DNA from 3 places in the Fructilactobacillus florum 8D genome. Region 2 is predicted to be linked to each of the others. Evidence: riboswitches for the same ligand, from Rfam matches in the RefSeq annotation. Region 2 holds a riboswitch; each other region holds the start of a gene.
What was found. A riboswitch is a leader RNA that binds a small molecule or an ion and turns the genes downstream of it on or off. The one in region 2 is predicted to bind thiamine pyrophosphate.

Region 1 (10,136 bases), on a different contig from region 2:
AAAAGGAACCAGACCTGACAAAGTTTAATGAAAAATAAATGATCCAGCTGATGTGAAAAACGAGGGGCAGATTTAACAAATTTTTAGTAATTATTATTATTTATGCTGAATGGCCGGCTTGATTTTTTGGGGTGCCGACAGTTCAAACAGACTGGTACTTATATAAAGGAGTATTTTCACTGGAAACTCCACTGGGGAATCAGCGAGTTAGGACTGCTGATGAGCAATTTTGGCGGCGACGGCTGCGGCCACTCCTGCCACTAAGTCATCAGTAAAGGTGTTGACACAGTGCTGGTTGTGATCAAGATTATGCAGAATGCCACGTTTATAAAGATCAAGCTCATTAAAATTAGTCATGCCAATGGTGCCATACCACGTGGCGATGCCAAGGGCCAGGGTTTCGTCAGTACCGAAGACCCCTAGATCATGAGCGCTAATTGCCTGAAGTGGTTCTTGAAGCTCATGCTGAGTAGCTGCTTTATCAAGGGCGAAGCCGACTAGCATTCGATTAAGGACCTCTGGTTGGTGTAATAGTTCGATAACCATGGTTTTAATGGTAGCAAAGGCAGGAACCGGACTATATTGTTGTTGTAATGCTTGGGCAAGGCTGGCAATGTCGGCAATGGTGATGTGTTGTTTTGCCAGTTGTGAAATGATGTTTTGATAGGCAGTCGTGTAGGGATAAGATGATTTATTCATGAACCGGCTCCTTAATGACAAAAGATGATGATACATTGGACTGCGCCCAAAATGATGAGGCTCAGACTCCAATCTAATTTAGTAACGATGGGTTTAGAAAAATGAGTTCGAGGTTCATTTTCTACGAATCCCTGTGACTGCATTGCTAGGGATAGGTTATTTGACCAATTAATTGCTAGGATAAGGGCTTTGAAATAGAGGGTTGGTTGCCAAGGGTGCAGGGTTTTTCCACGCATATTACCGTTGGCACGAATTACTTTGATTTCATAGCGGAGTCGGGGTAATAAATTAAGTGCCGCTAGAATTCCGTAAATAAACTTAGCCGGTACATGTAAATTTTGTTCAAGCGCATGGGCGAGATTAATGGGTGAGGTGGTTAAGGAGAAACTAAGACCAAGAAATACATAGGCATACAAACGGGAAAATAAGATGATGCCGCGATAGAAGCCATGACTGCCACCGTAATATAACTGTGATAAAAAAATGCCGAGAGCCGGTAGCAATGCCAGCAAGCTGATAAATAAAAAAGTTTTCAAATGCAGGTGTTGCCAAAATAAAATCGCCAGCGCCCCAATGATTACCGCAATGTTCAAGCTTAGATTTGCTACCAAAGAGATTTCTAGGGCGATGATAAAAACGAGCATTAATCTAATTGCTGAATTCATAGGAGGCCCTCCTGATAAGACAAGTGTTGTTGCTGAAGATGGACATGATACTGAAAAAAATGATGCTGTTCAGTAAGCTGATGGCTAACAATGATTAAACTTCTACCTCTGGTACTGAAATGTTTTTGTAAGATTTCTTCGAGGGAAAAAATGGAGGCGACATCAAGTCCAGCAAAGGGTTCATCTAATAAGAGGACCTCAGGATCACGAATCAGTAACAGCAAGACTTGTAGTTTTTTTTGTTGTCCACCACTAAGTTGGTAGACAACTTGGTCTTGGGTGTCAGTAAGCTTCAGCTCCGTAAGCACCGTTTGGATTTTGGCAGTCGTCCAGTAGGTTGACAACCGGTGCCGGTAGGCTAATTCTAGTTCTTCTTGGACGGTAACAGCGAGGAATTGGCTTTCAGCTTGTTGAAAGACTAAGGCTAACTGGTGGTAGAGTTGTTGGGACTTGAATTTTTGCAGTGGTCGCTGTTGAAACAAAATTGTGCCATGATAGTCAGTTAAACGGCTAAGCGATTTTAACAGGGTTGATTTCCCACTGCCACTGGCCCCGGTTAATAAGGTAACTCCCGGATAAAAGCGAAAAGAGCGCGCCTGAATTAGTAAGCGCTGGGATCGAAGTAGTTCAAACTGCAAGAGTTCAAAAGTTGGGAGTTGCCGCAAAGCTGGAAGGGAAAACTTAAGGGGAACCGGTTGGTGCTGTTTTAAAATTACGGAAATTTGTTGCGGAGCGCTGGCAACCACAGTCTGTCGTTGCGAATCAACTGTAAAGAGTTTGTCTGCAAGGCCCTGATAGCCATTTAAGTCATGATCAGCAATGATAATGGTTTTGTGATAGTTGGTTTTTAATTCCACTAGTTTCGCTAAAATGGCTTGTTTAGCCATCGGATCAATGCTAGCAAAGGGTTCATCGAGTAGCATAATCTGGGAGTCTAAAGCGACCATAATTGCCAAAACCACCTTTTGTTTTTCACCACCGGAAAGGCTAATAATTTGTCGCTCACAAAGTTCAGGAATCTCACAAAAAGCTAGTGCATTCGTAATTTTATCTCTGATAGCACTAGCTGGAACTTGGATGTTTTCCAGTGCAAAGGTGAGTTCTTCTTGGACGGTTTGCATGACAAATTGCTGGTTGGGGTCTTGAAACATCATGCTAACTAGCGGGGTTCGCTCAGATGGTTTGACCGCAGTGATGGCGCGTTGACCGAGATAAATTTTGCCGGTAGTAGTTTTCCAGTTACTCGGAGCTAAACCGGCAATCATTTTGAGAATTGTCGACTTTCCACATCCAGATGGACCAGTTAAAAGAGAGAGGTTGTGGTCAGGAAACGTGCAGGTCATATTTTTAAATAAGGGTTTTTGGTTTTTATATTTAAAAGTAAAGTTGTCAATTTTAACATTTGGCATCGCAGTTCCTCCAATAAAAAAACCGTTTCCATAAGCAGGAAACGGCTGAGTTTAATTTAATTAGACAACGGCATGTCAATCATTACCTCCGCTAGCATTACCTAGATCAGGTTCAACGGGTATAATCTCAGCCACTTGGCACCCCAGTTATTTAATTACCATAATTATATCAGGTTTAGTCCAAATGTGACAGGTTGTGGGAATTGTCAGGGAGCAAAGCTGATGAGGGCGCTAATTGGGAACAGAGTTCGTTATTAGCAACCGATGTTTGTTACATTAATAGCCACGAATCCAAAAAAGAGGTTATCATATGAGATTAAAAGAAGTTACCTATTGTGGGGCAATGGTGGCAGTAATTGCTTTGTTAGGAATTATTCCACCGTTTCCACTGCCAGGCTTACCCGTGCCCATTTCTTTGCAGACAACCGGAATTATGTTAGCTGGGAGCTTGTTAGGGAAAAAGCTAGGAACCATCAGTGTGCTGATTTTTTTACTAATGGTTTCCCTAGGGTTGCCGCTATTGACGGGCTTTCGCGGAGGTTTTGCGGTTTTTCTTGGACCGACGGCTGGTTATTTGTTTAGTTGGCCAATTTGTGCCTTTTTAATTGGCTGGTTGGGCGAAAAATTACCAATTCCAGCGGTTTTTTGGCGCTTTTTGGGAGCCAATTTACTTGGTGGGATGGTCGTAATGAACCTAATCGGTTTGTTAGGATTAGTGTTATTGCAAAATCTACCATTGGCGCACGCATTTTGGGGTAGTTTGATTTTTTATCCTGGTGATGCGCTCAAGGCGGTTGTGGTTGCAATGGTTACGCAACAATTGGTAGGTCGGATTAAACTTTGAGATGTGAGGGTGTTAGCTGTGGTGGTCAAATTTTTTTATTTGGGGCGAAATTTAGGTAAGAAAAAAGGTTTTATTCCAATATGACTATCGGAATAAAACCAGAAAATTAGATGTTGCTTTTTATCAGATGTTCTAATGCTGAATGCTTGTTATGCATTAACTATAAAATGAAATTAAAGATCTAACGATTGCTCGGTTTCATCGGTTGGTTTGTCTGCCTTTGTTTGGGAAGCCGGTTCCGTCGCAGGTTGCTCTGGTTCCGCTTCAATTCCATAGGCCACGCGAACCTTGTGAGTAATTTCGTCCACGAGTTCTGGACGGTCTTTTAGATTAGCGACGGTTTTATTTAATCCCTGTCCTAAGCGCTCTTCACCGTATGAATACCAAGATCCAGATTTGTTAATAATATCCTGCTCAACAGCTAGGTTGACCATATCTGCAATTGGCTCAATACCATGACCAAAACTCATCAGAGTTTGTACGGTCTTAAACGGAGGAGCAACCTTGTTTTTAGCGACTTTAATCTTGGTTTCCTTACCAACCACTTCTTGTCCCTCTTTGGACTGTTTACTCCCACTAACACGGAGACGAACACTAGAATAAAACTTAAGTGCGCGACCGCCGGGAGTGGTTTCGGGGTTACCGAACATAACACCGACTTTTTCGCGTAGTTGGTTAATAAAGATGACCACGGTATTGGTTTTGTTAATATTAGCGGTTAATTTTCGTAATGCTTGCGACATGAGGCGGGCCTGTAAGCCAACATGAGAATCCCCAATATCGCCTTCAATTTCTGATTTAGGGACTAGGGCTGCTACAGAATCGACCACCACTAAATCAATAGCACCAGAGCCAATTAGTGCGTCAGCAATTTGCAAACCCTCCTCACCAGTTCCTGGCTGGGAAAGCAGTAAATCATCGATATTAACGCCGAGGGCCTTGGCATATTCTGGATCCAATGCATTCTCAGCATCGATATAGGCAGCAGTGCCACCGTTCCCTTGAACGGAGGCGACGGTTTGTAACGCAATGGTTGTTTTACCAGATGATTCGGCACCAAAGATTTCAACAACTCGACCACGAGGAAACCCACCAATCCCTAGGGCGATATCTAATGATAGGATTCCAGTGGAAATGGCATCAACGGCAGTATTAGGGGATTCGCCCATCCGCATGATGGCACCTGTTCCGAATTCTTTTTTGATCTGTTTTAAAGCCTTATCTAACTCAGCCTGCCTAGCATCCTGAGCATTTTTCTTTGGGGTTGCGGCCATAAAAACACCTCTCTTTTACAAAATGTGAACATATGTTTGGGATCTCAATAAACTCATTCTACGCTATTAGTTACGAAAAACCAAGTCGAAACGACTAGAGTTTTTTCTTAATCTCGTAGGGTTTGGTGGTGTTGGCATCAGTTTCGGCGGCACTAGTTAAAAAGATATCAAATGATTGGTTTTGTGTACCATGTACGACGATTACATTTGCATCGCCAAGATTTTGATGCTGGTTACGATAGATTTGAGCGCTACGCACGGCTTCTTGATAGTCTTGAAAATTACCCAGTGAATTGCCAGGATTGAAAAAAATAGTTTCGGACATAAGAATTACCACCTTTCTAAACCAATTATACCGTATTTAAAATTAACTGTATCTTTATTAAAAGTTTACATTTATAATTATAAGAAATATTTTAGCAAGCAAGCAGGAGAATTGAAATGCATCATTTATGGCAACAAATTACACGTAAAGAAGATCCGCAAAGATTACAAAATCATGATGCACAGTTAGAAGCACACATGACGACGAAAGATTTGTTGGGTTTAGGTTTAGGAATGGTGGTTGGAACGGCAATTTTTACGCTACCGGGGATTGTAGCAGCAGAACATACCGGCCCGGCTGTAGCCCTTTCCTTTATCGTGGGGGCTTTGGGAGCCGGGCTAGCGGCCCTAGCCTATGCTGAAATGGCAGCTACTTTACCGGTAGCTGGTTCGGCATTTTCGTGGATTGGAGTGTTGTTTGGTGAGGGGTTTGGCTGGATTGCTGGTTGGTTAATGCTATCGGAGTATTTTTTGGCAATTACCTTTGTGGCTTCCGGCTGGTCGGCCTACGTTCAGGGCTTTTTAGGGGAATTTGGGTTTCACCTGCCGGCTTTTTTATCTTCAGGATATAATCCTAAAACTGGTGGGGTTTTTGATATTTTTGCTGCGTTGGCGATTATTTTAGTGGCGATCTTACTAACTAAGCGCTTGCGAGGAGTTAATCGGGTTGAGAATTTGTTGGTAGTTTTAAAAATTGCAGTAGTGCTGCTCTTTGTAATCGTTGGAATAACTGCAATTCATCCCGAAAATTATCATCCATTTCTTCCAGCCCACAAACCAGGCACTTCCTTTGGAGGAGTGACCGGCGTGATGGCCGGGGCTGCTCAGATTTTCGTGGCCTATGGAGGCTTTGATGTGATTGCCTCGAATACAGCAGAAACTAAGGATCCTGGAAAAAACATGCCACGTGGAATTTTAGGAACGCTTTTGATCGGAAGTAGCTTGTTTGTGGCGGTTTCATTGGTATTAGTCGGGATGTTTAGTTATCAAAAATATGCCAATAACCCAGAGGCTTCTGCTTGGGCCTTACGCCAATCCGGGCATCTACTTACTGCCAATTTACTAGCGGTAGTGGCGATTGTCGGCATGTTTGCTTCCCTGATTGGCACCCAGTTAGCAAGTTCGCGCCTAGTCTATGCCTTTGGCAGGGACGGCATGTTACCAAAGCGTCTGGGTCGCATTAATCACAATCATTTACCAATCAATGCTTTGTTGGTTGTTACCATTGCGGCTGTGGTTGTCGGTTCAATGTTACCCTTCACCTTTTTAGCTAATTTGGTTTCTGCTGGGACGTTAATTTCGTTTATCTTTGTTGCACTTGGAATCTATGCGTTGCGTCCCCGTGAGGGAAAAGATTTACCACTTCCCAAGTTCAGAATGCCATTTTACCCCGTCTTACCAGGAATTTCAGTACTGGTCTCACTAGCAATTTTTCTGGAGTTAAGTTCAGATGCCAAAACGTTAACTGCCGTTTGGTTTGTGATCGGGGTTGTAATTTATCTGTTATACGGTAAAAAACATTCTAGCAATGCGACGGAAACAGAGCCAAAGGAGTTGAAATAATGTGAATAGCAGTTTAACTGCCAAAACAGGAATGAAGGATACGATTCCCACCCTTGCTGGGTACATTGGAGTTGGTTTAGCTTTTGGAGTAGTAGCGAAGGCAGCTGGTTTGAGTGTATTTGTGATTATTTTAATGTCAGTGGTTACTTACTCAGGAGCTGCGCAGTTTGTGATTGTTAGTATGCTGCTGGCCGGGAGCACCTTTTTTGCAATTTTAACGTCCGTTTTTTTATTATCAACACGGATGTTTTTGATGGGCATGACAGTCGCTCCCTTTTTAAACCAGGAATCAATGACGAGAAATATTATCTTAGGATCTCTATTGACCGATGAAACCTTTGCATTGAGTATGAATAAATTAAACTATACGAACCGAACCTTGTCATTTCCATGGCTTAATGCGGCTAATCTGTTAGCATATAGTACTTGGATTGTTGCTTCGGGGTTTGGCGGAGCATTGGGAAGCTTGATTCCAAACCCCAGCCAGTTCGGAATGGATTTTGCTTTCTTGGCGATGTTTATTGGGCTCTTATATTTGCAAGTGGCGGCTGATCGAACGATTAGTTTAACGCTACAATTGATTATGATTTTAATTGTTTTGGGGCTAGTTTATGTTGGTTTGATTTTGATTCCCAGTAACTTATTATTAATCATCGTGACCTTAATCGGTTGCGGAATGGGGGTGGCTTTAAAGCATGCCTTCTTTTAATTTTTTATTGTTAGTGATACTGGGGTGTGGAGCGGTAACTCTATTAACTCGAGTGATCCCATTTATCATCTTAAAAAAGATTAACTTGCCACTTGGAGTTGTTCAATTTTTGAGCTTTGTTCCAATTGTAATTATGGCAACGCTTTGGTTTGAGGGGCTGTTTATTCAACATTTAGGTCATTTGCCAACCATCAACTGGCTTAATGTTGCTGCTTCGGTTCCAACGGTTATTTCTGCAGTGATTAGCAAAAACCTCTTGGTAATTGTGATTGTTGGCATGATTTCTTTGGCACTTTTACGGGTGCTGTTGTCCTAGTGCTGATTGAAATGGCCAAAATAAAAACCAGTTGATTTAGATTTATTTCTAAATCAGCTGGTTTTTATTTTTGAGCTGGTTTTAAAACATTTTTAGCAATAAAACTCGCATATTTGCTAGATCCAGATTGCGTGGGGTGGGTTTGATCGGAAGCGAGTAAGCCGGAATGATGACTAATGTATTCATTCCAATTAATAATTCGGAGATTGCGATATTGTTTTTCTGCAGCAGCTAGCTGCATATTGACAGAATTTTGCCATGGCTGGGTGGGAACGTGGACGTTAATCCAAAATACCTGACGCTTATCTCCGATAATTTGCATGATCTCATTGATCGTATCAGCGGTCACGTTACCGTTGGTACCTAATCCAATGATTACATTTTTACCAAGGAGACCACGATCTGACAAGCTTTTAATTGTTGGAATACCAGCTTCTGCTTGACGAGCGACCTGGGCATCAATGTAGAGTTTTGGGAAGATGGCCTGCAAATCATCACGACCAGCTAGCATCACCGAATCTCCAATTGCACTGCCGGAAAGATTTTGCGCTACAGTTAGTTGTTTTGCTGTCAATCCATTTTTCTTAACGGCTTGTTGGTCTCGTTTTGATCGTTGAACGGCCTTCCCCTTTTTTATCTTTTGGGCGAGTGCTTGATTATGTTGTTTTTCGACATTAGCATTTTTTTGAATTCTTTGGGCTAGTTGGGAATGGTTAGCCTGCTTAGGATTAATGGTGGTAGACTGGACAATTCCAAAGAGACCGATGATGGCGATGATACTCAGAATTAAACTTTGCCAAGTTAGCCGGGGGAGCAACTTGAGAAGTTGAGAAAACCAGCGCTGATAGTCATAATGACTGAAGGGAACTTGAACAAAGCGATACGACAATTCTGAGATGCTGATAATTAACAGCAATTCGATTAGAGCATAGCTAATGGGATGGTTGGCAACGTTCTTAAACCGAGCTGTAAAGAAGACAAACACGGGTAGTTGATAAACGTAAATTTCATAGCTACGCGAACCAAGCCAATTGAAAACGGGATTAGTTAAGAACCGATTCCAGTGACTAGTGTTAGCTATAACAGCCCACATTAACAGCACGGTAAAAATTGAAAATAGCAACATCCCACCATGGTATAGAAAGGCGGACTGGGCATGAACCGTCAAACCTAGAATTAGCATACCGCTTAGCCCAATGAGACCGACAATATCAAAGAAAAGCACTTGGTGTTGTTCAAAGTGCTGAAGTTTCCGCTTGCTGGGCCAAACCATTGCTAATGCGGCACCTAAGAGAAGAGAGAACATCCGAGTATCAGTTCCATAATAAATTCGACTAGGATCAGTTCCTGGTTTGAAAAGCAAGGCCATCAAAATAACGGAGATAATTGATATTCCGATGGTAATCAAGAGAAGTCCGCGATAAGGGCTGTGATGCGGTCGAGAAGATCCTGATAACGATAATCCTAAAATTACAATTAGGGGCCAGACAAGGTAAAATTGACCCTCGATGGAAAGCGTCCACAGATGAGTAAAGGGAGACTGAGTGCCAGCGAATTGCTGAAAATATGACTGTCCGTTGGCGATTTCGTACCAATTGTAAACATAGCTGAGGTTGGTAACGACGCTTTGCCACAGATTTGCTAGCAAGTTTGACTGAAAAATAGTGATGAAAGTGGTTGTCAGCAGTAACATTACTATCAGAGTTGGATAAAGCTTCTTAAGCCGCTTGTACCAAAAATGGCCATAACGAAATTTTCCCGTGGTTTCATATTCATGAAGCAAGTGATCGGTAACCAAATAACCAGATAGGGTCATAAAGACGGGAACTCCTAGGTAACCGCCACTAAAGATGGTTGGATTTAAGTGGTAAAGAATGACGCCAATAACTGCTAACGCCCGCATTCCAGTAAATCCGGTAATGAATCGATTTTTTGAAAGCTTAGGTTCCATGATTGAAAATCCTCAATAGTTAGAATTATGTAATCGTAAAAATTTGATTGCAAGTTGCTTTAATCACATCTAATTATACGATATTTATTGGTCTGTACGGGGGAGTGGAGTTAAATCTAAGGGAAAAATAAATAACCGTTCTTTCTGATTGATGATATGGGGATTTTCATCCAGTTAAATGGCAACAATTAAAAAAAGGACCACTGCAACTAAGCAGTGGTCCTTTTTTGCTAGATTTAAATAAAATTAATGATAACCATGATGATGGGAACAACGACAATGAAGAGTACGGAAGACGTAACCACAATGTTTGTGGCAAATTTGACATCACCATGATAAGTGTCAGCGAGAATGGGAAGCACGGAAAGTGCTGGAGTAGCTG
Region 2 (10,136 bases):
ACCGCGCTTCGTTTTTGGTGAAATTGGCGTTGCTTTTCGGGGTCAGCCTGGAGCTGGGAACCAATTTTTCGATGGCGCTGGGAGGAACAGATGAGTATGGCGAGCAGCACCGATTTGCAACTGCTTTTCAGCAATCTAAAAAAATTATTGACCGCCACACGGGTCATCAGAAAGATTTTGGGCGGACAAATTTAGATAATCGTTTATATAAAGCCAGTTTCAATATTAACTATAATCAATATAACGATGCGCTCTTGTTTAATTTTTTTGGAGTAAATAGCTATACCTCATCAATGAATAAGAACACTCATGATGCTTTGGCACAGCTAGGCTTGTATAGTCGCAATGAGCGAAGAATCAGTGTGAACGGTGTTACGCCCGTAACTGAGCAATTGCTGCGACTGGATCAGCGTTTGGTGATTGAACAGGATGGGAGCTATCGGGTCCACCATGATGCGCGTAATCGTGGATTAGGTTATGCCGTTTCTGAGCAAATCAATACCTATCATCCCGTTTCAAATCAGGTTTTTACTAATTTAAACCAGCTGGTGCAAAAAGAACAGGGGCGAACCAACAACTATTTCTTAGCCAATCAAATTGAGTTGGCACAAGTTCAAAAACAAGCTGGAATTTATCGCTATACAGTTAAAACAACCCCTAGAATAACTGGGAAACAGTACTTAGCTATTCCAACCAGTAGTCCTAATCAGCCTTTAGCTGTCAAAGTAAATGGACGCAGATTAAAAACGTCGGAACATCAACTAGGAGCTGAAATCATTCCGGTTGGTAAGTTTGCCAAAGGGCAGACTTATACAATTCAATTTAATTCAAGTACGAAACTTGCGAACCTTCAGAATAATTTAGTTGGTTTTGATGATGCAGGCTTTGATCGATATGTGACTGCAACAAATCCTTATCGGCTTAAAATCTCACATCCGGAGCGTTTGAAATTAAAAGGTCATGATTTTAAGGGGACGATTAAAACTACGACTAAGCGACCAGTAGTGCTGATTAGTTTGCCATATGATCGTGGGTGGCAGCTTACGGACGGGGGAAAACCTGTTAAAATAAAGAAAACAGTTGGTGGCTTGATGAGTGTTCACTTGACTCCTGGAAACCATGTACTTCATTTTAAGTATCAAACTCCAGGATTACGACTAGGAATGTTGATCAGTGCGCTCGGCCTTGTAGCCACTGCTGGCTTTTGGTGGTGGTTTAAAGATCAAAATAAGAGAGGAGTGGATTAGAAATGGCAGTTACAGCATATCTAGTACGGCACGGACAAACGTATCTTAATCTCTACAATAAGGTTCAGGGGTGGATTGATTCACCGCTCACCGAAAAGGGGATTCAAGATGCACGTACGGCTGGGGACCGACTAGCAACGATTAATTTTGATGCAGCTTTTACCAGTGACTCTGGGCGCGCGATCGCTACAGGACAAGAAATTCTAACTAAAAATCCAAACGGAATCAACGTGATCACCTATCAATTCCCTGAATTACGAGAGCAGTTTCATGGGTACTTTGAGGGAGAGAACTTAGAACAAATGTGGCAATTTGTGGGTGAACAAGTCCAAATTACCAATGAATCAGGCGTGTTAAACCACTTTGGTTTGGAGCGAGCTCGGGATCTAATCGCTAAAGCTGATTTGTATAATAACGCCGAGGATAATGCGCGGTTTTGGCAGCGATTGGATCGCGGCTTTGACCGGATCCGTTCGAATACAAAAGCGGGGCAACAAATTCTGATTGTTTCACATGGGATGACGATTCGTTCGATTGTTGATCGGTATGCTCCAGAACTTGATCAAGGGGATGCGGCCAAGAACGGTAGCATCACTAAATTAATAATTGAACCTGATGATATTAAAGTAGAATATTACAATAATATCGTCGGTGAAATCTAAGGTTGTCTTGGGGGTAAAAATCGGTTAGACTGATGGTATTCAAATAAAAGTTGGGGTGCCACGAGCTGAGATTATACCCATTGAACCTGATATAGTTCGCACTATCGCAGGAAACTTTCTTTAATTAGCCAATAATTCTGACTAGCTTTTGTCATCTTTATTAGCCTTCAGCTCGTGCTGAAGGCTTTTTTATTTGAACAAAATTAAGGGAGGAATTAACATGTCAAAACCAATCACTTCATTACAAAGACAATTGCAACAAATTGTAGCAAAACAGTTAGTAGATATCAGTAGGAATCCATTTGTGCAAGGCATTGCGGCTGGATCATTGCCCAGCACAGCAGTAGCAACATATGTCCAACAAGATAATCTCTATCTGCAAAAGTACTTAACAAATTACCAACAAGTTTTAGGAATCCTTGCTCCAGACCTGTTAGCGACAACTATCCATGCGATTGACACTGAAAATCGGGCTCACCAAGTATTATTAGCATTTCTTCAGACTGATAATGCCCAATTGATGAAAGGGACGGTAATTGAATTACCGACAACTAGGGCCTACTTGCAGCATATTCAAACGGCGATTACAGCAAACGCTTGGCAGGGATTAGCGGCGTTGTTGGCATGTCCACTTATCTACACGCAGCTTGCGGTCGAACTGCAGCAGCAACAAGCTGTTGTGCACCGTAATCCTTTTGCTGCTTGGATTGATTTTTATTTACCAAAAGCTGATTATTTTACAAAACGAATGATTGAACTATTTGTGAATGAAGGACAAACCAAGTCTGACTACCAGCAGTTTCATGCTTTACAACGATTTGAAGCCAGTTGTAAATATGAAAATGCCTTTTTTACGCAAGCAATGGAGGAGTAGCATGATACAGCAATATCCAACGGCATTGACAATTGCCGGTAGTGATTCTGGTGGTGGGGCCGGATTACAAGCAGATTTAAAAACGATGCAGGCATGTCAGACGTTTAGCACCAACGTTATAGTTGGGATAACGGCCCAGAATACTTTGGGAGTCCAGGGGCAGTATCCCTTACCAAAGCAGGTTGTTACGCGCCAGTTTGCTTCGATTTTAGCCGACTTTCATATTCAAGCCGTTAAGACAGGAGCTTTGTTTGATGCGGAACATGTACAAATGGTCGCTGACGAACTGCAGTGGAGCCGATTACCCAATCTAACGGTCGATCCGGTCATGATTGCTAAAGGCGGAGCGCACTTATTGACACCAGCGGGGATTAGAAAGATAAAAAGCCAGTTGCTACCGCAAGCGACGATCGTTACGCCTAATTTACCAGAAGCAGAGTTGTTAGCAGAACAACAGATTATTTCTGAGGCTGACCGGTTAAGTGCGGCTAAGAAGATTCAGCAGTTAGGAGCAAAAAATGTGATTATTAAGGGCGGACACGGATCAGGTCCGCTGGTTAAGGACTATGTAAGGTTAGCTAACGGGGATGATTTTTGGTTGACCGCTCCACGAGTCAAAACTAAGCGAACGCACGGAACGGGAGATACTTTGTCTGCCTCGATAACAGCATTTTTAGCTCAAGGATTGGGAATTTCAACAGCCATTCAACGAGCCCACGCTTATTTGGAAATGATCATCGAGAAACCATTAGTGCTTGGTCATGGGCACGGTCCATTAAATCATGGGGGATGGAGTGCGCATGATGAAATTTAAACCAGAAATGTTGCAAGTTTATCTAGTGATTGGGACGGCGAACGTGGATTATCGAGTAGATCGGTTGTTGGCGGTGGTCGCTGCAGCCGTTCGTTTGGGGGTCACGGCGGTCCAGTTTCGCGAAAAGGATCAAAGTCGCTTGACTTTTGCTGAACAGGTTCAACTCGGGCGGGCGGTACATCGTTTGACAGCTGCCCAGCAAGTTCCACTTTTTGTCGATGATAATTTTAAGTTGGCACAAGCCGTTGGGGCTGAGGGACTGCATCTTGGTCAAACTGATCCTTGGCCCGCATTGAAGCAGAAACAACAAGCTAATTTAATGGTTGGCCTATCAGTTCATGATTTTACTGAACTAAATCAGAGTCGCTCGTTGTTACCATACATTGACTATCTTGGGGTCGGACCAGTTTTTGCGACTAAAACAAAGTCAGATGCTAAAGCTCCCATTGGGACGTCAGGGCTAATGGATATGGTTCAACAGACTGATTTACCACTCGTGGCAATTGGTGGGATTAGTGAACGCAATGTTTGGAAACTTAAAACAATCCCAATTGCTGGGGTAGCAGTGATTTCAGCAATTACGACCAGTTCAAAGTTAGCGACGACCATCAGAACTTTAAAACTCCAAGGAGGTTTTCATGACCAGTAATCTAATCGCACAAATTAGACAGCATAATCCAATTGTTTTGAATATTGCTAATCAAGTTACGCCGCAACGGGTTGCTGATGGAATTAATTTCTTAGGGGGTTCCCCCATGATGGTCTCCGATCCACTCGAGGTAGCTGAGTTGGCTAAGTTGGCTCAGGCCGTTACTCTTAATTTGGGCTCGACCAGTCCCACGGCACAATTAGATATGCTTACAGCGGGTCGAAGCGCTAATCAACATCAACTTCCGGTAGTTTTTGATCCAGTGGCGGTGGGGGCTTCATCCGTTCGAACAGAGCGTACCCAGCAGCTTTTGCAACAAGTCAAGGTAGATACGATACGTGGCAATGCCGCGGAAATTGCTCAGCTAGCGGGAATTGCTTGGCAAATTCATGGAATCGATGCGGGAGCTGGTGAGGTTAAGGTTTCAACCATTGCCAAACAAGCCGCCCAGAAGCTACGGTGTCGAGTCGTATTATCAGGCGCTCATGACATCATTACTGATGGAGTCAATGGGTATGAAGTGCACAATGATGTAAGTTTGTTAGCAACTAATGTTGGAATGGGTGATGTGCTAGATGGTATTTTAGCCACTGCAATTTCACAAGCAACGAGTCTTTATGACCTAGCCTTGGCAACGGGAATCCTGCCGGTAGCCGCCGAACGAGCACTTGTTAAAACTGGCACTCGGCCGGCATCATTTTTAGTCGAAACTTACAACCAACTGGCAGCCTTGGATGATACCCAGCTGGATGATAGACTGCAACTATCAACAATCTAATTTTACAAATTGTTTTTTTGTTGGAAAGGGTTAAGATGGGATTACGATACTTGAAGCTAACTTAGCAAACAGCAAGGAGTCCTATGATGAGTCAACCAACTAATGATGTAGCTGCGCAATTGGAAATCCCCCAGTTGGAACAACAGTTGCAAACATCGGTAACGACCGGTTTGGATACGCAAACGGCACAAAAACGATTTCAAACTGATGGTGCCAATGTAATCGAAAGTGGTCAGCATACTAACCGACTGCTTGATTTTCTACAAAATTTCACTTCGCTCATGGCTTGCCTATTATGGGTTTCGGGGTTAATTGCCATGGTATCAGGAACCGTTGAATTAGGAATAGCAATTTGGGCAGTTAATATTATCAACGGTCTGTTTTCATACTGGGAAGCGCATGCAGCTAAAAAAGCAACGGATGCTTTGAGTAAGATGCTGCCAACCACTGTTAACGTCCTTCGTGATGGCCACCAACAAGCTATTCTAGTACAAAACGTGGTTCCAGGTGATGTGGTAGAAATTCAGGCAGGGGATGCAGTTCCTGCTGATGCGCGGGTTTTATCAGCTGCCAATTTACAAATTGATGAATCTTCATTGACGGGCGAGTCTGTGCCCGTTGCTAAAAAATCTACCTATCAACATGGGGATGGGAAGTTTTCGATTACAAACATTATCTACGCAGGCACGGTGGTTACCACTGGAACAGCTCAGGCGGTAGTTCTTGCTACAGGAATGCAGACGGAGTTTGGTAAAATTGCCCATTTGACCGAAGCACAAAGTTCAATGGTTTCACCACTGACAAACGAACTTAATCGTTTAACGCGGCAGCTATCTGTAATTGCATTGCTAATTGGACTTGGATTTTTTATTCTTGCAATTTTCTTTGTTCATTATCCCGTCGCAAAAGCCTTTATCTTTGCGCTTGGGATGATTGTTGCTTTTATTCCCGAGGGCTTGCTGCCAACGGTGACGCTCTCGTTAGCGCGTGGGACCCAGGAGATGGCAAAAAAACACGCACTCTTAAAGAGTTTAAACAGTGTTGAAACGTTGGGAGAAACGAGCGTGATCTGTTCTGATAAAACAGGGACGCTAACGCAAAATCAAATGACCGTTACCCATCTCTGGTTGCCAGCAGAGGAGTTTACGGTGACCGGGACGGGTTATTTTAACAATGGTCAAATTCAATTCCAAAAAGAACCGGTGAAGTTAGCGCAGCACCCTGATTTAAATCGGTTACTAGACATTGCGTTGTTAAATAATGATACGCAGGTCGTCAGTGAAGCTGATGGTAAGCAAGCCCCCAAAATTTTAGGAACACCGACGGAGGCAGGACTTTGTATTGTAACTGCGAAGGCTGGATTAAATTTACCTGAGCGACAACAGGCAGCACCGCGTTTGACGGAATTGCCATTTGATTCAGATCGAAAAAGAATGACGACGATCCAAAAACAGACCAACGCGCCTGACTTGATTTATGTTAAGGGAGCTTTGTCAACCATGCTTCCGGTTTGTGATCGGATTTTAGATGGCAATCAAGTTCGCCCACTAACAGCTGCCGATCAGCAACGACTACAACAGGCCAATCAGGATTACGCGGCTCAAGGGCTTCGTTCTCTGGCCTTTGCTTATCGAGAAGCAACTGACGCTGATCAGGGGAAGTATGCGATTTCCACCGCTGAACAGCATTTGATCTTTGTTGGCTTAGCGGTAATGCAAGATCCTCCTCGACCAGAAATCTATCAGGCCGTTCAAAAATGTCAAAATGCTCACATTAAAATCATCATGGTTACTGGTGATAGCGCTCTGACGGCGAAAAGTATTGCTGTAAAAATCGGCATTGTTTCGGATCAAGCCCGAGTGATTACTGGAGAAGAACTGGCCCAGTTGAGTGATGCCCAATTACAAGCTGCGGTTAAAAACGAAGTTATTTTTGCAAGAGTGGCACCGGCAGATAAGTATCGCATTGTTTCGATGTGTCAAGCTAACGGTGAGATTGTTGCCTCAACTGGTGACGGGGTTAATGATGCCCCCGCCTTAAAGCGAGCTAACATTGGAATTGCAATGGGATTGAACGGGACGGATGTTGCCAAACAAGCTGCGGATATGATTTTGACGGATGATAACTTTGCTTCGATTGTTGCTGCCATTGAAGTAGGACGCACCGTTTATAAAAACATTCAAAAATTTCTGACGTATATTTTCACTAGTAACGTCGGCGAAGCCTTTCCTTCACTGCTCTTCTTGGCTTCCGGAGGCTTGATTCCTTTGCCACTAACAGTGATGCAGATTTTAACGGTTGATTTAGGGACGGATATGCTGCCGGCCCTTGGTTTGGGCGCTGAGCCAAGTGAACCGGGGGTAATGAACCAACCACCCCGAGCACGGACGGCCCACTTGTTAACTCCGGGAATTATATGGAAAAGTTTTGGATATTATGGTTTGCTGGGAGCGTTGATTTCAACGGGAGGGTATTTCTTTGTTAATTGGCAATTTGGTTTTCCACAGGTACCCCTAGCTAGCACCGGAAAAGTTTATGCAATGGCTACGACCATGACCCTAGCGGCAATTGTCTTTTCACAAATTGCTAATGTTCTAAATTGCCGAACTGAAACGACGTCACTGTTTCGAGTCGGGGTGTTCTCAAACCATCGGATTATCAGTGGAATTATTTTTGAAATTTTGCTGTTAGCATTTTTGGCGTACACACCAGGAGTTCAGAGCCTCTTTGGCACTGCTCCATTGAATGGACTTGACTGGTTGTTCTTAGCCTGCATTCCGGTTCCCTTGGTGCTATTAGAGGAAGCGCGGAAATGGTTCGTTCGAAGACGAGCAGCCCGGATAAAGAATTAATTGAATAGATTAGGATTTATAAAAAAAGGGTAATTAGTTTGAACAACTAATTACCCTTTTTTATATTTACAATGATAAAATCAACTATTCGTTAGCTGCGTTGATAGCCTCATTGACAGCATTACTAAACCCGTGTCGATCTAAGGCAAGCACCCCTTTAATGGTCGATCCACCGGGAGAAGTAACCTGATCTTTTAAAATTGCTGGATTGGTACCAGTGGTTAAGGCCATTTTGGCACTGCCGGCAACCATACTAGCAGCGACCTGATAGGCGGTTTTACGATCTAAGCCGTTTTGTACGGCTGAGTCTGCGAGGGCGCTTAAAAAGATATCGACAAAGGCTGGACCGCAGCCCGCAACTGTCCCTAAAATTCCAAGCTGTTCTGCGGCAACGGTGTTTACCGAACCTAGGCTGGACAACACTTTCATAGCCGTTTGCTGGTCTTTGGGGGTAGCCGTTTGGGATCTTTCTAAGGCAATCGTCCCCGCATTGACGGCGACCGGAATGTTAGGAATAATGGCTAGCACGGAGTTTTGAGGAAACAGTTTTTGAATCTCTGCTGGAGCCACTCCCTGAGCGGCGGAAATGATGATTGTGTGCGATGCAAGGGGAAGATCCTTTAAAATTGTCAGCGTAGTTGGTGCTGGCGTTGCCACAAATAAAATGTCTACTTCACTCAAAGTAGCTGTTTCTGCAAAGTGAAAGCCAAGTTCTTTTTGAAAAGAGGCTAGCGCAGCTGATTCGTGATGGATCTTAACAAAAATATGATCGGCATCGTAGTTAGTAGTTAGCCCGCGAATAATGGCACTACCCATACTACCGGCACCTAAAATTCCAATTTTCATGGTGAACTCCTTTTTGTAAGTAGTGGATAATATTTAATTATAACAGATTTCTGGTTAATCAGCTGGAGTAGCAGCGAGAGCCTGGTTAAGATCATCATTTGTAATGGTTTCCAGCGTTTTTTTGGTTGGATTTTTTTGAAAGGCCACTCGCCGAGCTTGCATTTGCAACATTGCCTGATACAGATTACGTGCCCACCGTGCATTTCCACTAGGATGATGGTTAGTAATATAGGCAGTGACGGTAGTTTCCAAATAAACTGGATCCTCCAATTTAACAATGCCCTCATGTTTAATCATGTTGAACAAAATTTGAACCAGTTCCTTGACCTGATAGTCTGCAAAGTAAATTCGGTTAGGAATTCGGGAACGAAGTCCAGGATTATCATTCAGAAATTCTTCCATTTTATCGGTATAGCCAGCTAGAATCACAATCAGATCTTTGCGATGATTCTCCATTCCAATGATGAGCTGATCAATAGCTTCATGACCAAAATCAGTGGGGCTGTCTGGATGGGAGAGCTGATAGGCTTCATCGATGAATAGCACTCCTCCAAGCGAATTTTCGATAACGCGCTTAGTTCGGTCGGCAGTAGTCCCGGTATAGTGTCCGACTAAATCCGAGCGATCGGTATTAACTAATTTATTATCACTAATAATCCCATTTTGAAAGAGGATGGCGGCAAATAGTTTGGCTACCGTGGTTTTTCCGGTTCCGGGATTACCCACGAACACCATGTGTTTACTGATTCCCGTTGGGGTTTTTAAGCCATGTTTTTCGCGTAGTTGGTTCATTTTAGCAATGGCAATCATGTCAATAATCTGTTTTTTGGCTTCCTCTAGTCCCGTTAAATCATTTAATTCTTGCATTGCATCAATCGAGGTATCGATAGTTTCAATGTTGAGATTGAGATCATTATTGGCTTCTGCTGGTTCATGATTCTCAGCTTTTGGGTTCTTTTTGGCATCCTCATCTAGGTTGCTTAGATCAAGATCTGCAAGCGGATTTTCAGCAAACAGCTTTGCCGCATAGTCATAGCGATCATTTGCTTTAGCGATATTAATCGTAGCCAGATAAGAACTGTCATCGGCAACGATCGTTTCTACATCAACAAGGGGTAAATGCGCCTGCAAATCAGCAACCGTTGTTTTTTGATCGAGTGGAAAGTATAGATACATTTTGCGGTTTTTAAAATCAAACTGATAACCAAACGTTTTGCCAATGACGGGACTTAATTGGTGCAAAAGAACGACCATGTTATCAGTCCAGTCGGTAGTATTACCATCATCATTTTTGACATGTTGGTAGGATTTAATGTTTTTAATTCGAAAAGTTTGCGTCTGGAGTTGCTGATCCAGCTGATGATTTTCTCGATAAAATAATTGTGCATACGTTTTTAATTCTTCGAAGGTCATG
Region 3 (10,136 bases), on a different contig from region 2:
GCTTGGTCAAGATCAGCATCGTCATCAACAATAATGGCGTTTTTACCACCCATTTCCGCAACAACTCGTTTAATCCAAATCTGTCCTGGCTGTGGAGTTGCTGCTAATTGGTTAATGTGCAATCCTACTTGCTTTGAACCCGTGAAATTAATAAACCGTAATTTAGGGTGTTTAACTAGGTAATCTCCCATTTCTGCATTCTTGCCCGTTATGAAATTAATCAGCCCCGTTGGAAAACCAGCCTGCTCCATTAATTCAAATAGTCGATAACCGACCACGGCCGTATCCGATGAGGGTTTCATAATCATAGCATTCCCAGCTAAAACGGCTCCCATCACCATGCCACCTAAAATAGCAAGCGGAAAGTTCCAAGGAGCAATCGCTGCTCCGACTCCAAGCGGTAAATAGCGAGCTTCGCGCGATTCCACCGGCGAGGGGACCAAGTAATCTAATCCATCTTTTAACTGTTCCATTCCAATCATATAAGCATGAATAAAATCAATCAATTCACAGATTTCGCCGTCAGCTTCGCCAACATTCTTACCGCTTTCCTCCACGATAATGGCAATTAATTCATAGCGATGCTCGCGAACCAAATTAACTAGTTTGGTCGCCAGCTGATTGCGATCGGCTACAGATATAAATTTCCACTCCTGAAATGCTCGTCGGCCAGCAGCTAGGGCATCATCAATTTGGGCTGGCTGCGCTAACGATAGGTTCCCAACAACCTCACTTTTCTGAGCTGGATTAACGCTGGCCAAAGTCTCATCAGTATAGATTCGTTTGCCGCCAATGACCAGCGGAATGTCTGGTGTATCAGTTGCATCCAATTGAGCAAATGCTTGCTGTAAATGCTTTTGAACTGCTTCTTGCGTAAGATCTAATTCTGGTTCGTTTACAAAATTCATAGTTGAGTCCCCCAAAATAGTAGTTAAGCTCATTATCAATAGGTTTTTAAAAATAATGGGAAGCTTCCAGCATTAAATCTAAGAATCTAAACAACGGGTTTAGTGTAAAATATTTTACCAAATTAGTAAAGGATCCGAGCCAATCACTCGCGAGTCTTCCTGACTTCTTGATAAATTATGCTATACTACAATACAACTGATCTTCTTTTGAGAAAGGACACGATCTAATTAATAATGAAAAAACAAACTAGATTAATTTTATTGGGAATCTTCTTATTAGCTGCTATTTTACGGATTCCACTTACCTCAGTCGGTCCATTACTACCGCGCCTTAACCAGACTACCGGATTGTCAATGACCACCTTGAGCCAGCTAACTTCCATTAGCCTGTTGGTCTTTGCTTTCACGTCGATTATCGTTGCAAGAATTGCTACAAAAATTGGATTAAATCTTAGCATCGTTGTCTCGATTATCTTAATGCTAATCGGCATCTTCATTCGTTCGTTTACCAACAATTTTGGTCTCTTTCTGGGAACCATCATCCTAGCTGTCGGGATTTGTTTTGGCAATGTTTTACTTCCTGCCCTCACAAAGCGCTACTTTCCCCAGCATGTTGGTAAAATTACGAGTGGTTATACCATTACTATGAATTTCATGGGCGCTGTGGGTTCTAGTCTTGCTATTCCGGTCCTCGAAAAGGTTAACAACCTGCCACTAATTGCGTTAGCAACCGTTGGCATTATTATTATTCCCATTCTATTTCTGTGGTTACTCATCTACTTCTCTTCGCCTTCGCAACAATCGGCATCCACTAATTCCAAAATAACCGCGCCGGCACCAACTAACTTATACCGTTCCAAAACCGCTTGGTCTCTAGCTACTTTCATGGGCATTCAATCCCTAATTTTCTACACCTGCGTGGCTTGGTTACCAAACATCATTGACCAAAAGGGTTATTCACCGGCTACGGGAGGCTTCATGTTAGGGCTGTTGCAATTAATGATTCTACCAGCCTCCTTCCTTGTTCCTATGCTTGCTGAAAAAATGCACAGCCAGTCCATTTTTATCATAATCGCTGGGAGCACTTTTATCGTTGGGATTACACTACTACTCAGTTCAAATTATATTATCCTACTGCTGGCATCAATCTTACTTGGGTTAGCAACCGGAGCATCATTTAGTTTGTGCTTGATGCTCTTTACCCTACGGACTAAACAAAACGAAACTGCTGCCAGTCTTTCCGGTATGAGTCAAACCATTGGATATACCCTTGCTGCTCTAGGTCCAACTATTTTTGGACTCATCGCAACGCATACTAACTCAATTGGATGGGCTCTTTTATTCTTGATCATTCTTGGCTTTCTCATGATCATCTTGGGCTTTCAGGCGGGACGTCCCGGGACAATTGACTAATGGCAATCTTAGTTTTCAAAATAAAAGCACGCTGACTTATAAATCAGCGTGCTTTTATTTTGAATATCAATCCAAGAGATGCGAACGTTGCAGTAAATTAGCAATTGATTTTGGCAATAGACCACTAAATAAAAATACCGAAAGCAGGCTAACTAGAAACATTGCTACTAGCATCCAAAAACCAAACCCTGCATAATCCTGCTTAATTAGTTCCCAACCAAAGGTCACAATGGTCGTCGTTATTACTGAACATGATATTCCTAGCCAATCATAACGACGATAACCAGTTAAGGCAAAGCCTAGCTCAGACCCACTTCCCTGTATCAGTCCCGAGACCAAGGTCGCAGCCCCCCAAATTCCACCTAGTAGCATTTCAACAGCTGCTCCAAAGAACTCTGCCAACAAACCTGCTCCTGGTCGCCTAAGGACTAGCAACGCCAGCGGCCCTGCCATCGTCCAAAAACCCAATAAAGTCGCTCCTGCAAATGGAGCTAATCCCACAGGAGTTAGTAGCGCGGTTACCAGCGAATATAATGGATCCATCAACCAAAAAATCAGACCGCAAACAATCCCAATTAGTGTAACTAAAATAATATTTTTTAAATGCCACGTTTTAAACCATCGCTTCATCGTTATTCCTCCCATATTTTTCCAAAATAAAAAGCACTCCGCCACCAGCTGAGTGCTTTAGAAATCTAAACAAATCGTCTCGAGTGCGATTCTAATTTTCTAAATTAAGGAAGTTCCCTGCGGTAGTACGGACTACATCAGGTTCAATGGGTTTAATCTCAGCTCGTGGCACCCCAACTCTTTATTATAGTTGAATTATAACATAATTTTAATTAACTTGTTTCCGGTTAATGCCTTTTGTCAACAAATAGTACCCCACTGCTACTAGACCCATGGTGATAAAAGTTGCCCCAACTGATGTTCTAATCACTGGAATACTTTTTAATCCTAGGTAGAGTAGCACTCCCAAGCATAAAGTTCCTAATGCAATCCAATTAAAACCATGCTGATACCAAAGTTTTCCCTGCGGGTCAGCTAATGCTTGCGCCGTATAGTGATCTTGATTCAAGATAAAATAGTCCACAACCATGATGGCAATGATCGGACCAAGAAGCATCCCGGTGTAATCTAAAAACGCAATAAATGAATTTAAAAAACTCCCGCTAAGTAATGGAATAAAGGTTAAGATCATTGACAACAAGGTAATTACAACCAATGCCTTATTAAGGCTAAGTTTGTGCACCAAATTATTTAAAGCAGAAGCTCCCGCTTGAATATTAACCGCATTAGCTGTCATGCTCGTCAAAACAATTACCACCATTGCAATCAAACCTAACCCTAATTTGTTAGCAATGATGCTTGGATCAGAGTTGTTGGGGTCATAAGTTCCCGAGGTCAACGCCACACTAATCGTGGTACAAATCCCGATAATTGTGAAACTCATTAACCCTAAAAGGGCACCCCAAAAGGGAGCTCTAATGGCCGTCTTCTTGCTGCGAGTAAATCTTGTGAAATCAGCGCCCCCGACTACCCAACCAAGACTAGCCGCTGCAATCGTATCAATTGCCACTCCCAGTGGCATCTGTTGTAGTTTCGGAATTCGATAGTGGGCTAACTGACTGATGGAGACATTTTTAAAGACAACGATTACCTCTAATAACACAAAGACGATCACTAAAATGACCCCAATGCGCTCTACTAGCTGAACTGATCGTTGTCCAGAAATGATACTAAGAATATGCAAAAAACTCATAATCAAGATCCCAACAACCATGCCCAAGTTCCCTCCGGGTTGTCCAAAGAGTGGCCACCGAAACAGACTGTGAAAAATAAAGGCTAAGGAAGTGGCTGCAATAAAGGTATTAACAGCTGTCCAGCCTAAAAACAACGTAATATTAATCAATGAAGGGACGATGCTCCCACGAATTCCAAACGCACCTCTTGATAATACGGTCGTCGTTGCTCCCGTTCGGTAACCAACGTAACCCATTAAACTTAAGAAGATATACGCTAAAATCCCACCAATCAACATTGAAACGATCCCACCAAAAAAGCCAGCGGCTGCGATCACACCACCAATGAACCACGTTCCATTATTGGCATTAGCACCAAACCACGTCGCAAACATATCCCAGTACGTCATATTTCGTTCGTTTAAAGGGATTTCATCGACGGCATACTTCCTATTATTCAATATAGTTTCCTCCAAAACATTAACATTTTGTGTCTGTTTTATATTAATAATCGTCTTTCAGTATATCAAATTCACCAAATATTGCCTAGGAGATCCGCTAAAAATTAATCATTACCAATCGTTCATGCTATAATTCAGATGGTTAGCGGGGGTATTTAGTTATTTGACAATTGTATAAGAAAGGATGAACGTTATGACACTTAAAGAACCGATCTATCGAAGTCAGAGTGTTGGAATGGTTAAAGTCGGAATCAAAGATGGCGATCAGATTATTGCTAATGTGATTGGTAATAATGTAATCACGATCAGTTCCCAACTTCACCGTGCCACTGTTACCGGTCCTGATCGCGCCGGACGCTATGGAATTGGTGAGTATGTCTACTTCATTATCGACAAACATCACCATCCACTTTCTGTCCCAAAAGATAAGATCCAGCAATACTTTGGTGCATGAGATTTCAGTAGAATGCATTAGCATTCGTGCCCACCCCTTGCTGGAACACGGATAGAAACTCTCTCACATCGATTCAGATACGATCTGAAAATTTCCACAAACTAATCCGTCCCCAATCAACCCCGCTACCAGTGACGGAAGTCTGTATCGAAAAAATCGCGTGACTTTGGCAACCGTATCAATATTATTAAAGTTTCACAACAACCGGACTGGAATTTAATTCTTGTTCGGTTGTTTGTTGTTCAGCTTATTTTCTATCTGTAAAAACCAACCATTAAGAAAGGTCGTCTTTATCGTTTGTTAGCAAAATCAAACTATCAATCCCCAATTGGGGAAATCACCATCTTAAGTAGCTCTAATGGCTTAGCCGGATTATGGTTCGTTGGACAAGCCCATTACGGTGCCAATTTCAAACTTAACCAGGTTCCTATGAGAAAAACGGCTGTTATTTCACTGACAGCCCACTGGTTGGATCTTTATTTTACCAATCAACATCCGGAGGCACAGATCGTCCCATTGGATTTAACTGGAACTGAATTTCAACAACGAGTTTACCGAGCCCTCTTGCAAATCCCATCGGGAAAAACCTGTACGTATCAACAACTGGCCCGTCCAATTAATCCCGCCGCCGTCCGTGCAGTTGCCAATGCGGTTGCAAATAATCCAATTTCTATTATCATCCCTTGTCACCGAATTCTTGGAAAAAACGGTAAGTTGACCGGGTACGCTGGTGGACTTACCAGAAAAAAGTTGCTCTTAGCGCATGAACAAACCGATTATAAGTGGACCACCTAACGCCTAAGTGCTAATCCATGAAATATATTACAAAAAGTAATAGCATTGATGACATAAACTTATTAGAAAAGGTGTGAAGATGATGAAGTTACAGCTTGCAATTGACCTTGAGGACATCGATGGGGCCATTAATTTGATTGAAAAGACTCAGGAAAGCGTTGATATCGTAGAATATGGAACTCCGCTTGTGATTAATTTTGGTCTTGAAGGCCTGGCTAAAATTAGGAACCGTTTCCCTAATTTAACCTTACTGGCTGATGTTAAAATTATGGACGTTGCTTCGTATGAAGTTAGTCAAGCATTTAAATATGGAGCTGACATCACTACCATTCTGGGAGTCGCTGAGGATCAATCCATCCGAGATGCCATTAAAGTTGCTCACCAGGCTAAAAAAGAACTATTGGTCGATATGATTGGTGTCCACGACGTTGCTCGCCGAGCGCGAGAAATTGATCAAATGGGAGCAGACTACATTGCTACTCACACCGGTTACGATCTTCAAGCCCAGGGTGAAACTCCTTTTGCAACGTTCAACACAATCAAGGAAAACGTCACCAAAACTAAGACGGCGCTGGAAGGTGGCATTAAGCTAACTAACTTGGATGAGATTAAGCAAGCTAATCCCGACTTGCTAATTGTTGGAGCTGGAATTGCAACCAATGACGATCCTACAAGCGCCGCTAAATCCTTCAAAGCGGCAATTAAATAACCAGATGGTAAATTCAAAATCGTGGCAAACCATTATTGCCGAGCTAGCCAAACAACCGATTAACTTAACGAACCGGGACTGCGAAATAATCGAGCAAGCGCCCCGCATTTTTGTTTCCGGGGGCGGACGATCTGGGCTGGCAATCAAGGCGCTTGCAATGCGCTTGATGCAGTTAGGCAAGACCGTCTTTGTTGTCGGTGAAACGACGACGCCAGCAATTCAAGAAGGCGACTTATTAGTACTCGCATCTGCTTCTGGAACCACTCCGGCGATCGTTGAGCTTGCCCAAACTGCTCAGCAGGCTGGCGCTGTGATTTGGCTCTTTTCCACTAACAAATCAAATCCAATTGCTACCATTGCTAAGCAGGTTACGCTCCTTCCCGGCAAAAGCAAACAGACTGGTCGAACTGCCACCTCATCTCAACAGCCATTGGGTAGTCTGTTTGAACAGTCTGTTTGGATTTTTGGAGACGCTCTTGTACTTGCCTTAATGAACGACCAGGGAATTACTGAACAGGAATTACGTTCTCAACATGCTAACTTAGAATAATGCCAACTAGACCAGTCGGACAGTTTTACTTCTGTCTCCTGGTCTTTTTAGTACTTTATTTGACTACCAACTGTTGTAAAAATCCTTTGAAATAACCAGCTGTCTTCATTTCTTCATCAATAAAAAGATTGTGTCCTGCGTTTTGCAATAGAACCACCGTACTATTTTTCACCCGCTCACCCAACTCCAGCTGTTGTTGAAAACCAACTATCTGATCGTGACGACCAGCCAATATCATCAACTGAGTCTGCGGACTGATAAACCGGGGCAGATCACTTTCAAACTCCAGCTGATAGTTTCGTTGAAGTGTTTCAATAAAACCAGCATCGCGGCGTTGGAGTCCTGGAATAATTAGTTGTTGATATAAATCCCACTGATGAGGGCCAATCTTAACGTTCATTGCTAAAAAATCGGTTTTAAATTCCTTATGGCTAATGTAATTAACAGTACCAAACGGTTTCGTCACATGTTGGGCAAGTACTCGCTCTTCCTTATGCGCCTTTACCACCGGGCAGGTTAGAAAAATTCCTCTGATTTGACTACCAAACGTTTTTGTTAAAAAGCTCGCAAGATATCCACCAAAAGAACGACCGCACACCACGAATTTTTCATTATCCAGCTGCGCTTTGATAAAGGTAACTAAGGCAGCCAAAACGGTTTGCACATCAGCCTGCGGGGTGCCTGGTGAATTCCCCATCCCGGGTAAATCTACGTAGTAACGTTTCCAACCAGACCCCTTTAACAAAGGTTCAAAAAAATCCCGCATGGAGGTCCGATCAAGGGCTAATCCATGGATAAAAACAATTGGGACTCCTTGCCCCACTATTTGATATGAAATCATCTCAAATCCTCCTGATTACAGACTAAAATTGTCAAACTGACCACGGTGATAGTTGGTTCTGATAAATAAATAATGCTATATTTAAGTTAGCTAAATGTGTTAATTTGAGAAAATGAGGTTTGCCAATGGATCAACGGAGTATTAGAACTAGAAAGGCCATTAAAACGGCCCTTATCAATTTAATGAAAACGACCAGCCTGCCAAAAATTAGTGTTACAGAGGTGGTACGAACGGCTGGCATCACTAGGGCCACCTTTTATTTGCATTATCAAGACATTGATAACCTTTATGATTCTATCTGTGATGAAATTCTTCGCGATCTTAGCCAAATTCTCCAAACAAGTTATCAAGACCAATCCAAAGTCAATTATGCTTTATTAAATCAACAACTGTATGATTACTTGTCACAAGATGAAGTTATCCATACTTTTTTAAAAAATGAACGAAATCAACTTTTACTTAGCAAAATCAAAAAATTATTAATCAAAACAGTTATGAGCCACGAAAAAATTCAAGTTACGAATTCGTATTCACAGGTTGAAATCCCCTTTATCATCTCAGGAGCTGTTGATGTTTATGCCCAAATGATCACCGACTTAATTCCTGTTGATGCCCAAACTGCTGTCAACGAGATGACTACAATTTTAGCTAAATTTTAGGTTGTCAAGCTTATTTCTCTGTACTCGTCAATTGATCTCAATTAACTTATTAATCGACAGCAGATAAAGATATTTACTGGTGACTGGTTGTTTTAGCATGTCAGCTAACGCCAAAGCATAAATATTAACCTGGCCAGCATACTGATTTTTAATTTTTTGAATATCAGTTTCAGGATGGTTAGGATTTACAAAGCTAGTTTTATAATCGAATAGGCAAACGCCTCGCTTTGGGTCTGCTAAATAACCATCAATAATACCATGCACCAACAATTGTTGTTTCGCATCGTGATGAAATTCTGTAAATAGGCGATCCGCATTGATTACTAGTGAAAAAGGAACTTCTCGCTGTAGTTGCTCGGGATGCTGCAAAATGCGTTGTCCAATTGTCGTCTGGTAAAAAGCTACAATCGCATCAACCTTAATATTGGCAGCAAGTTCTTGGGCTAACAGCTTTTCTGAAACTAGTTGTTGAATTAAAAGCTGCACTTGAACAACTGTAACCGGTTTTGTTACATCTACCTTCTGTAAAACTAAATGCGTAGCCGTTCCAACTTCTTGTGGACTAGGAATCCCCACTTGCTGCATAAACCGTGGTTCGGCAAAGTTCTGATTGTTGTAGCGTGTGTTTTTTAAAAGCTGGTGTTCTCGTTCATTAATACTCCCGAGTTGAATGTTATCAGGATCATCGAACTGGCGCTTAATCTCTGACACTGATTGATAAGCCGTCGTCTTCGTGGCATCCTTATAGGGGTATTGAAAATTCAAATATTGTTGCACTACGGACTGACTTAGTTGGGGGGTAGCACTTGTACTTTTAACCTGACTAACTTGCCGACCATTTGAACGTTGCAAATCAGACGCAGCCAGAAATTTGATTTGAAAAGCAGCGGAACTATCAACCAGCGACTGCTGCGCAATTTCCCCTGCCTGCGCTTGCTGCTGATACGTCTTCGTGCGCACCAGCGCTGGTCCAATCCAGTCTAAAAAGCTCTTCGCTTTTGCTCGTAATGCTACATCAAGCACTCGTTCTTCACTTTGAAGGGCCTGCTCCCATTTACTTAGCACTGTAGTCTCGGCATCCGCCTGGGGACTCCCCTTCACAATTCCCGTAATAATTAGTTTTTGCTTGGCGCGCGTGACTGCGACATATAACTTCCGCATTTCCTCTGACAGCATGCGTTGCCGACCTCTTTGCACAATGGCCAAATATTGCAATGAAGGAAATCGGGCTTTTTGATTCGGTAAATAACACCTAATACCAATTCCATAGTCAGCATCTAATACGCTCGCTGCCCGCAAATCAGTTTCATTAAAACCATGGTTGGCATCCATTAGAATCACCACAGGATACTCTAATCCCTTACTTCCATGAATTGTTTTAACTGTGACGGCATTTGCCTCTGCTTCAACTGGAGCTTCCCCCAAGTCTTGATTCTGTTTTTGGAGGCGCTTTACAAACTGCACAAAAGCAAACAGTCCACGAAAGCCATTTTTTTCATACTCCTCCGCTCGCTGATAGAGTGCGTGCAGATTGGCTTGTCGTTTTTTCCCAGCTGTCATGCCCCCTACATAATCCAAAAAACCTGTTTGTTCATAAATTTTCC

Region 1: linked by a shared signal. The riboswitch ahead of B808_RS02700 (ATP-binding cassette domain-containing protein) and the one ahead of B808_RS01970 (TenA family protein) in region 2 are both predicted to bind thiamine pyrophosphate.
Region 3: linked by a shared signal. The riboswitch ahead of B808_RS02740 (ECF transporter S component) and the one ahead of B808_RS01970 (TenA family protein) in region 2 are both predicted to bind thiamine pyrophosphate.

The regions. Positions count from the first base shown of each region.
Region 1 is NZ_ALXG01000026.1:5,896-16,031, reverse strand. It holds gene B808_RS02710 (phosphatidylglycerophosphatase A family protein) at 208-699, opposite strand; gene B808_RS02705 (energy-coupling factor transporter transmembrane component T family protein) at 711-1,364, opposite strand; gene B808_RS02700 (ATP-binding cassette domain-containing protein) at 1,361-2,773, opposite strand; TPP riboswitch at 2,840-2,929, opposite strand; gene B808_RS02695 (biotin transporter BioY) at 3,084-3,617, shown strand; gene recA (recombinase RecA) at 3,791-4,891, opposite strand; gene B808_RS02685 (hypothetical protein) at 4,986-5,216, opposite strand; gene B808_RS02680 (APC family permease) at 5,333-6,778, shown strand; gene B808_RS02675 (AzlC family ABC transporter permease) at 6,780-7,487, shown strand; gene B808_RS02670 (AzlD domain-containing protein) at 7,474-7,803, shown strand; gene B808_RS02665 (acyltransferase family protein) at 7,868-9,754, opposite strand; gene B808_RS02660 (AEC family transporter) at 9,991-10,136, opposite strand, start outside.
Region 2 is NZ_ALXG01000016.1:2,056-12,191, forward strand. It holds gene B808_RS01960 (YfhO family protein) at 1-1,247, shown strand, start outside; gene B808_RS01965 (histidine phosphatase family protein) at 1,250-1,909, shown strand; TPP riboswitch at 1,951-2,039, shown strand; gene B808_RS01970 (TenA family protein) at 2,130-2,783, shown strand; gene thiD (bifunctional hydroxymethylpyrimidine kinase/phosphomethylpyrimidine kinase) at 2,785-3,597, shown strand; gene thiE (thiamine phosphate synthase) at 3,584-4,246, shown strand; gene thiM (hydroxyethylthiazole kinase) at 4,236-5,024, shown strand; gene B808_RS01990 (cation-translocating P-type ATPase) at 5,111-7,876, shown strand; gene B808_RS01995 (pyrroline-5-carboxylate reductase family protein) at 7,961-8,722, opposite strand; gene B808_RS02000 (AAA family ATPase) at 8,777-10,135, opposite strand.
Region 3 is NZ_ALXG01000026.1:19,083-29,218, forward strand. It holds gene B808_RS02730 (aldehyde dehydrogenase family protein) at 1-908, opposite strand, end outside; gene B808_RS02735 (MFS transporter) at 1,143-2,321, shown strand; gene B808_RS02740 (ECF transporter S component) at 2,388-2,951, opposite strand; TPP riboswitch at 3,049-3,137, opposite strand; gene B808_RS02745 (purine-cytosine permease family protein) at 3,160-4,524, opposite strand; gene B808_RS02750 (hypothetical protein) at 4,718-4,978, shown strand; gene B808_RS02755 (methylated-DNA--[protein]-cysteine S-methyltransferase) at 5,276-5,773, shown strand; gene hxlA (3-hexulose-6-phosphate synthase) at 5,853-6,482, shown strand; gene hxlB (6-phospho-3-hexuloisomerase) at 6,433-7,032, shown strand; gene B808_RS02770 (alpha/beta fold hydrolase) at 7,088-7,873, opposite strand; gene B808_RS02775 (TetR/AcrR family transcriptional regulator) at 7,999-8,532, shown strand; gene addA (helicase-exonuclease AddAB subunit AddA) at 8,560-10,136, opposite strand, start outside.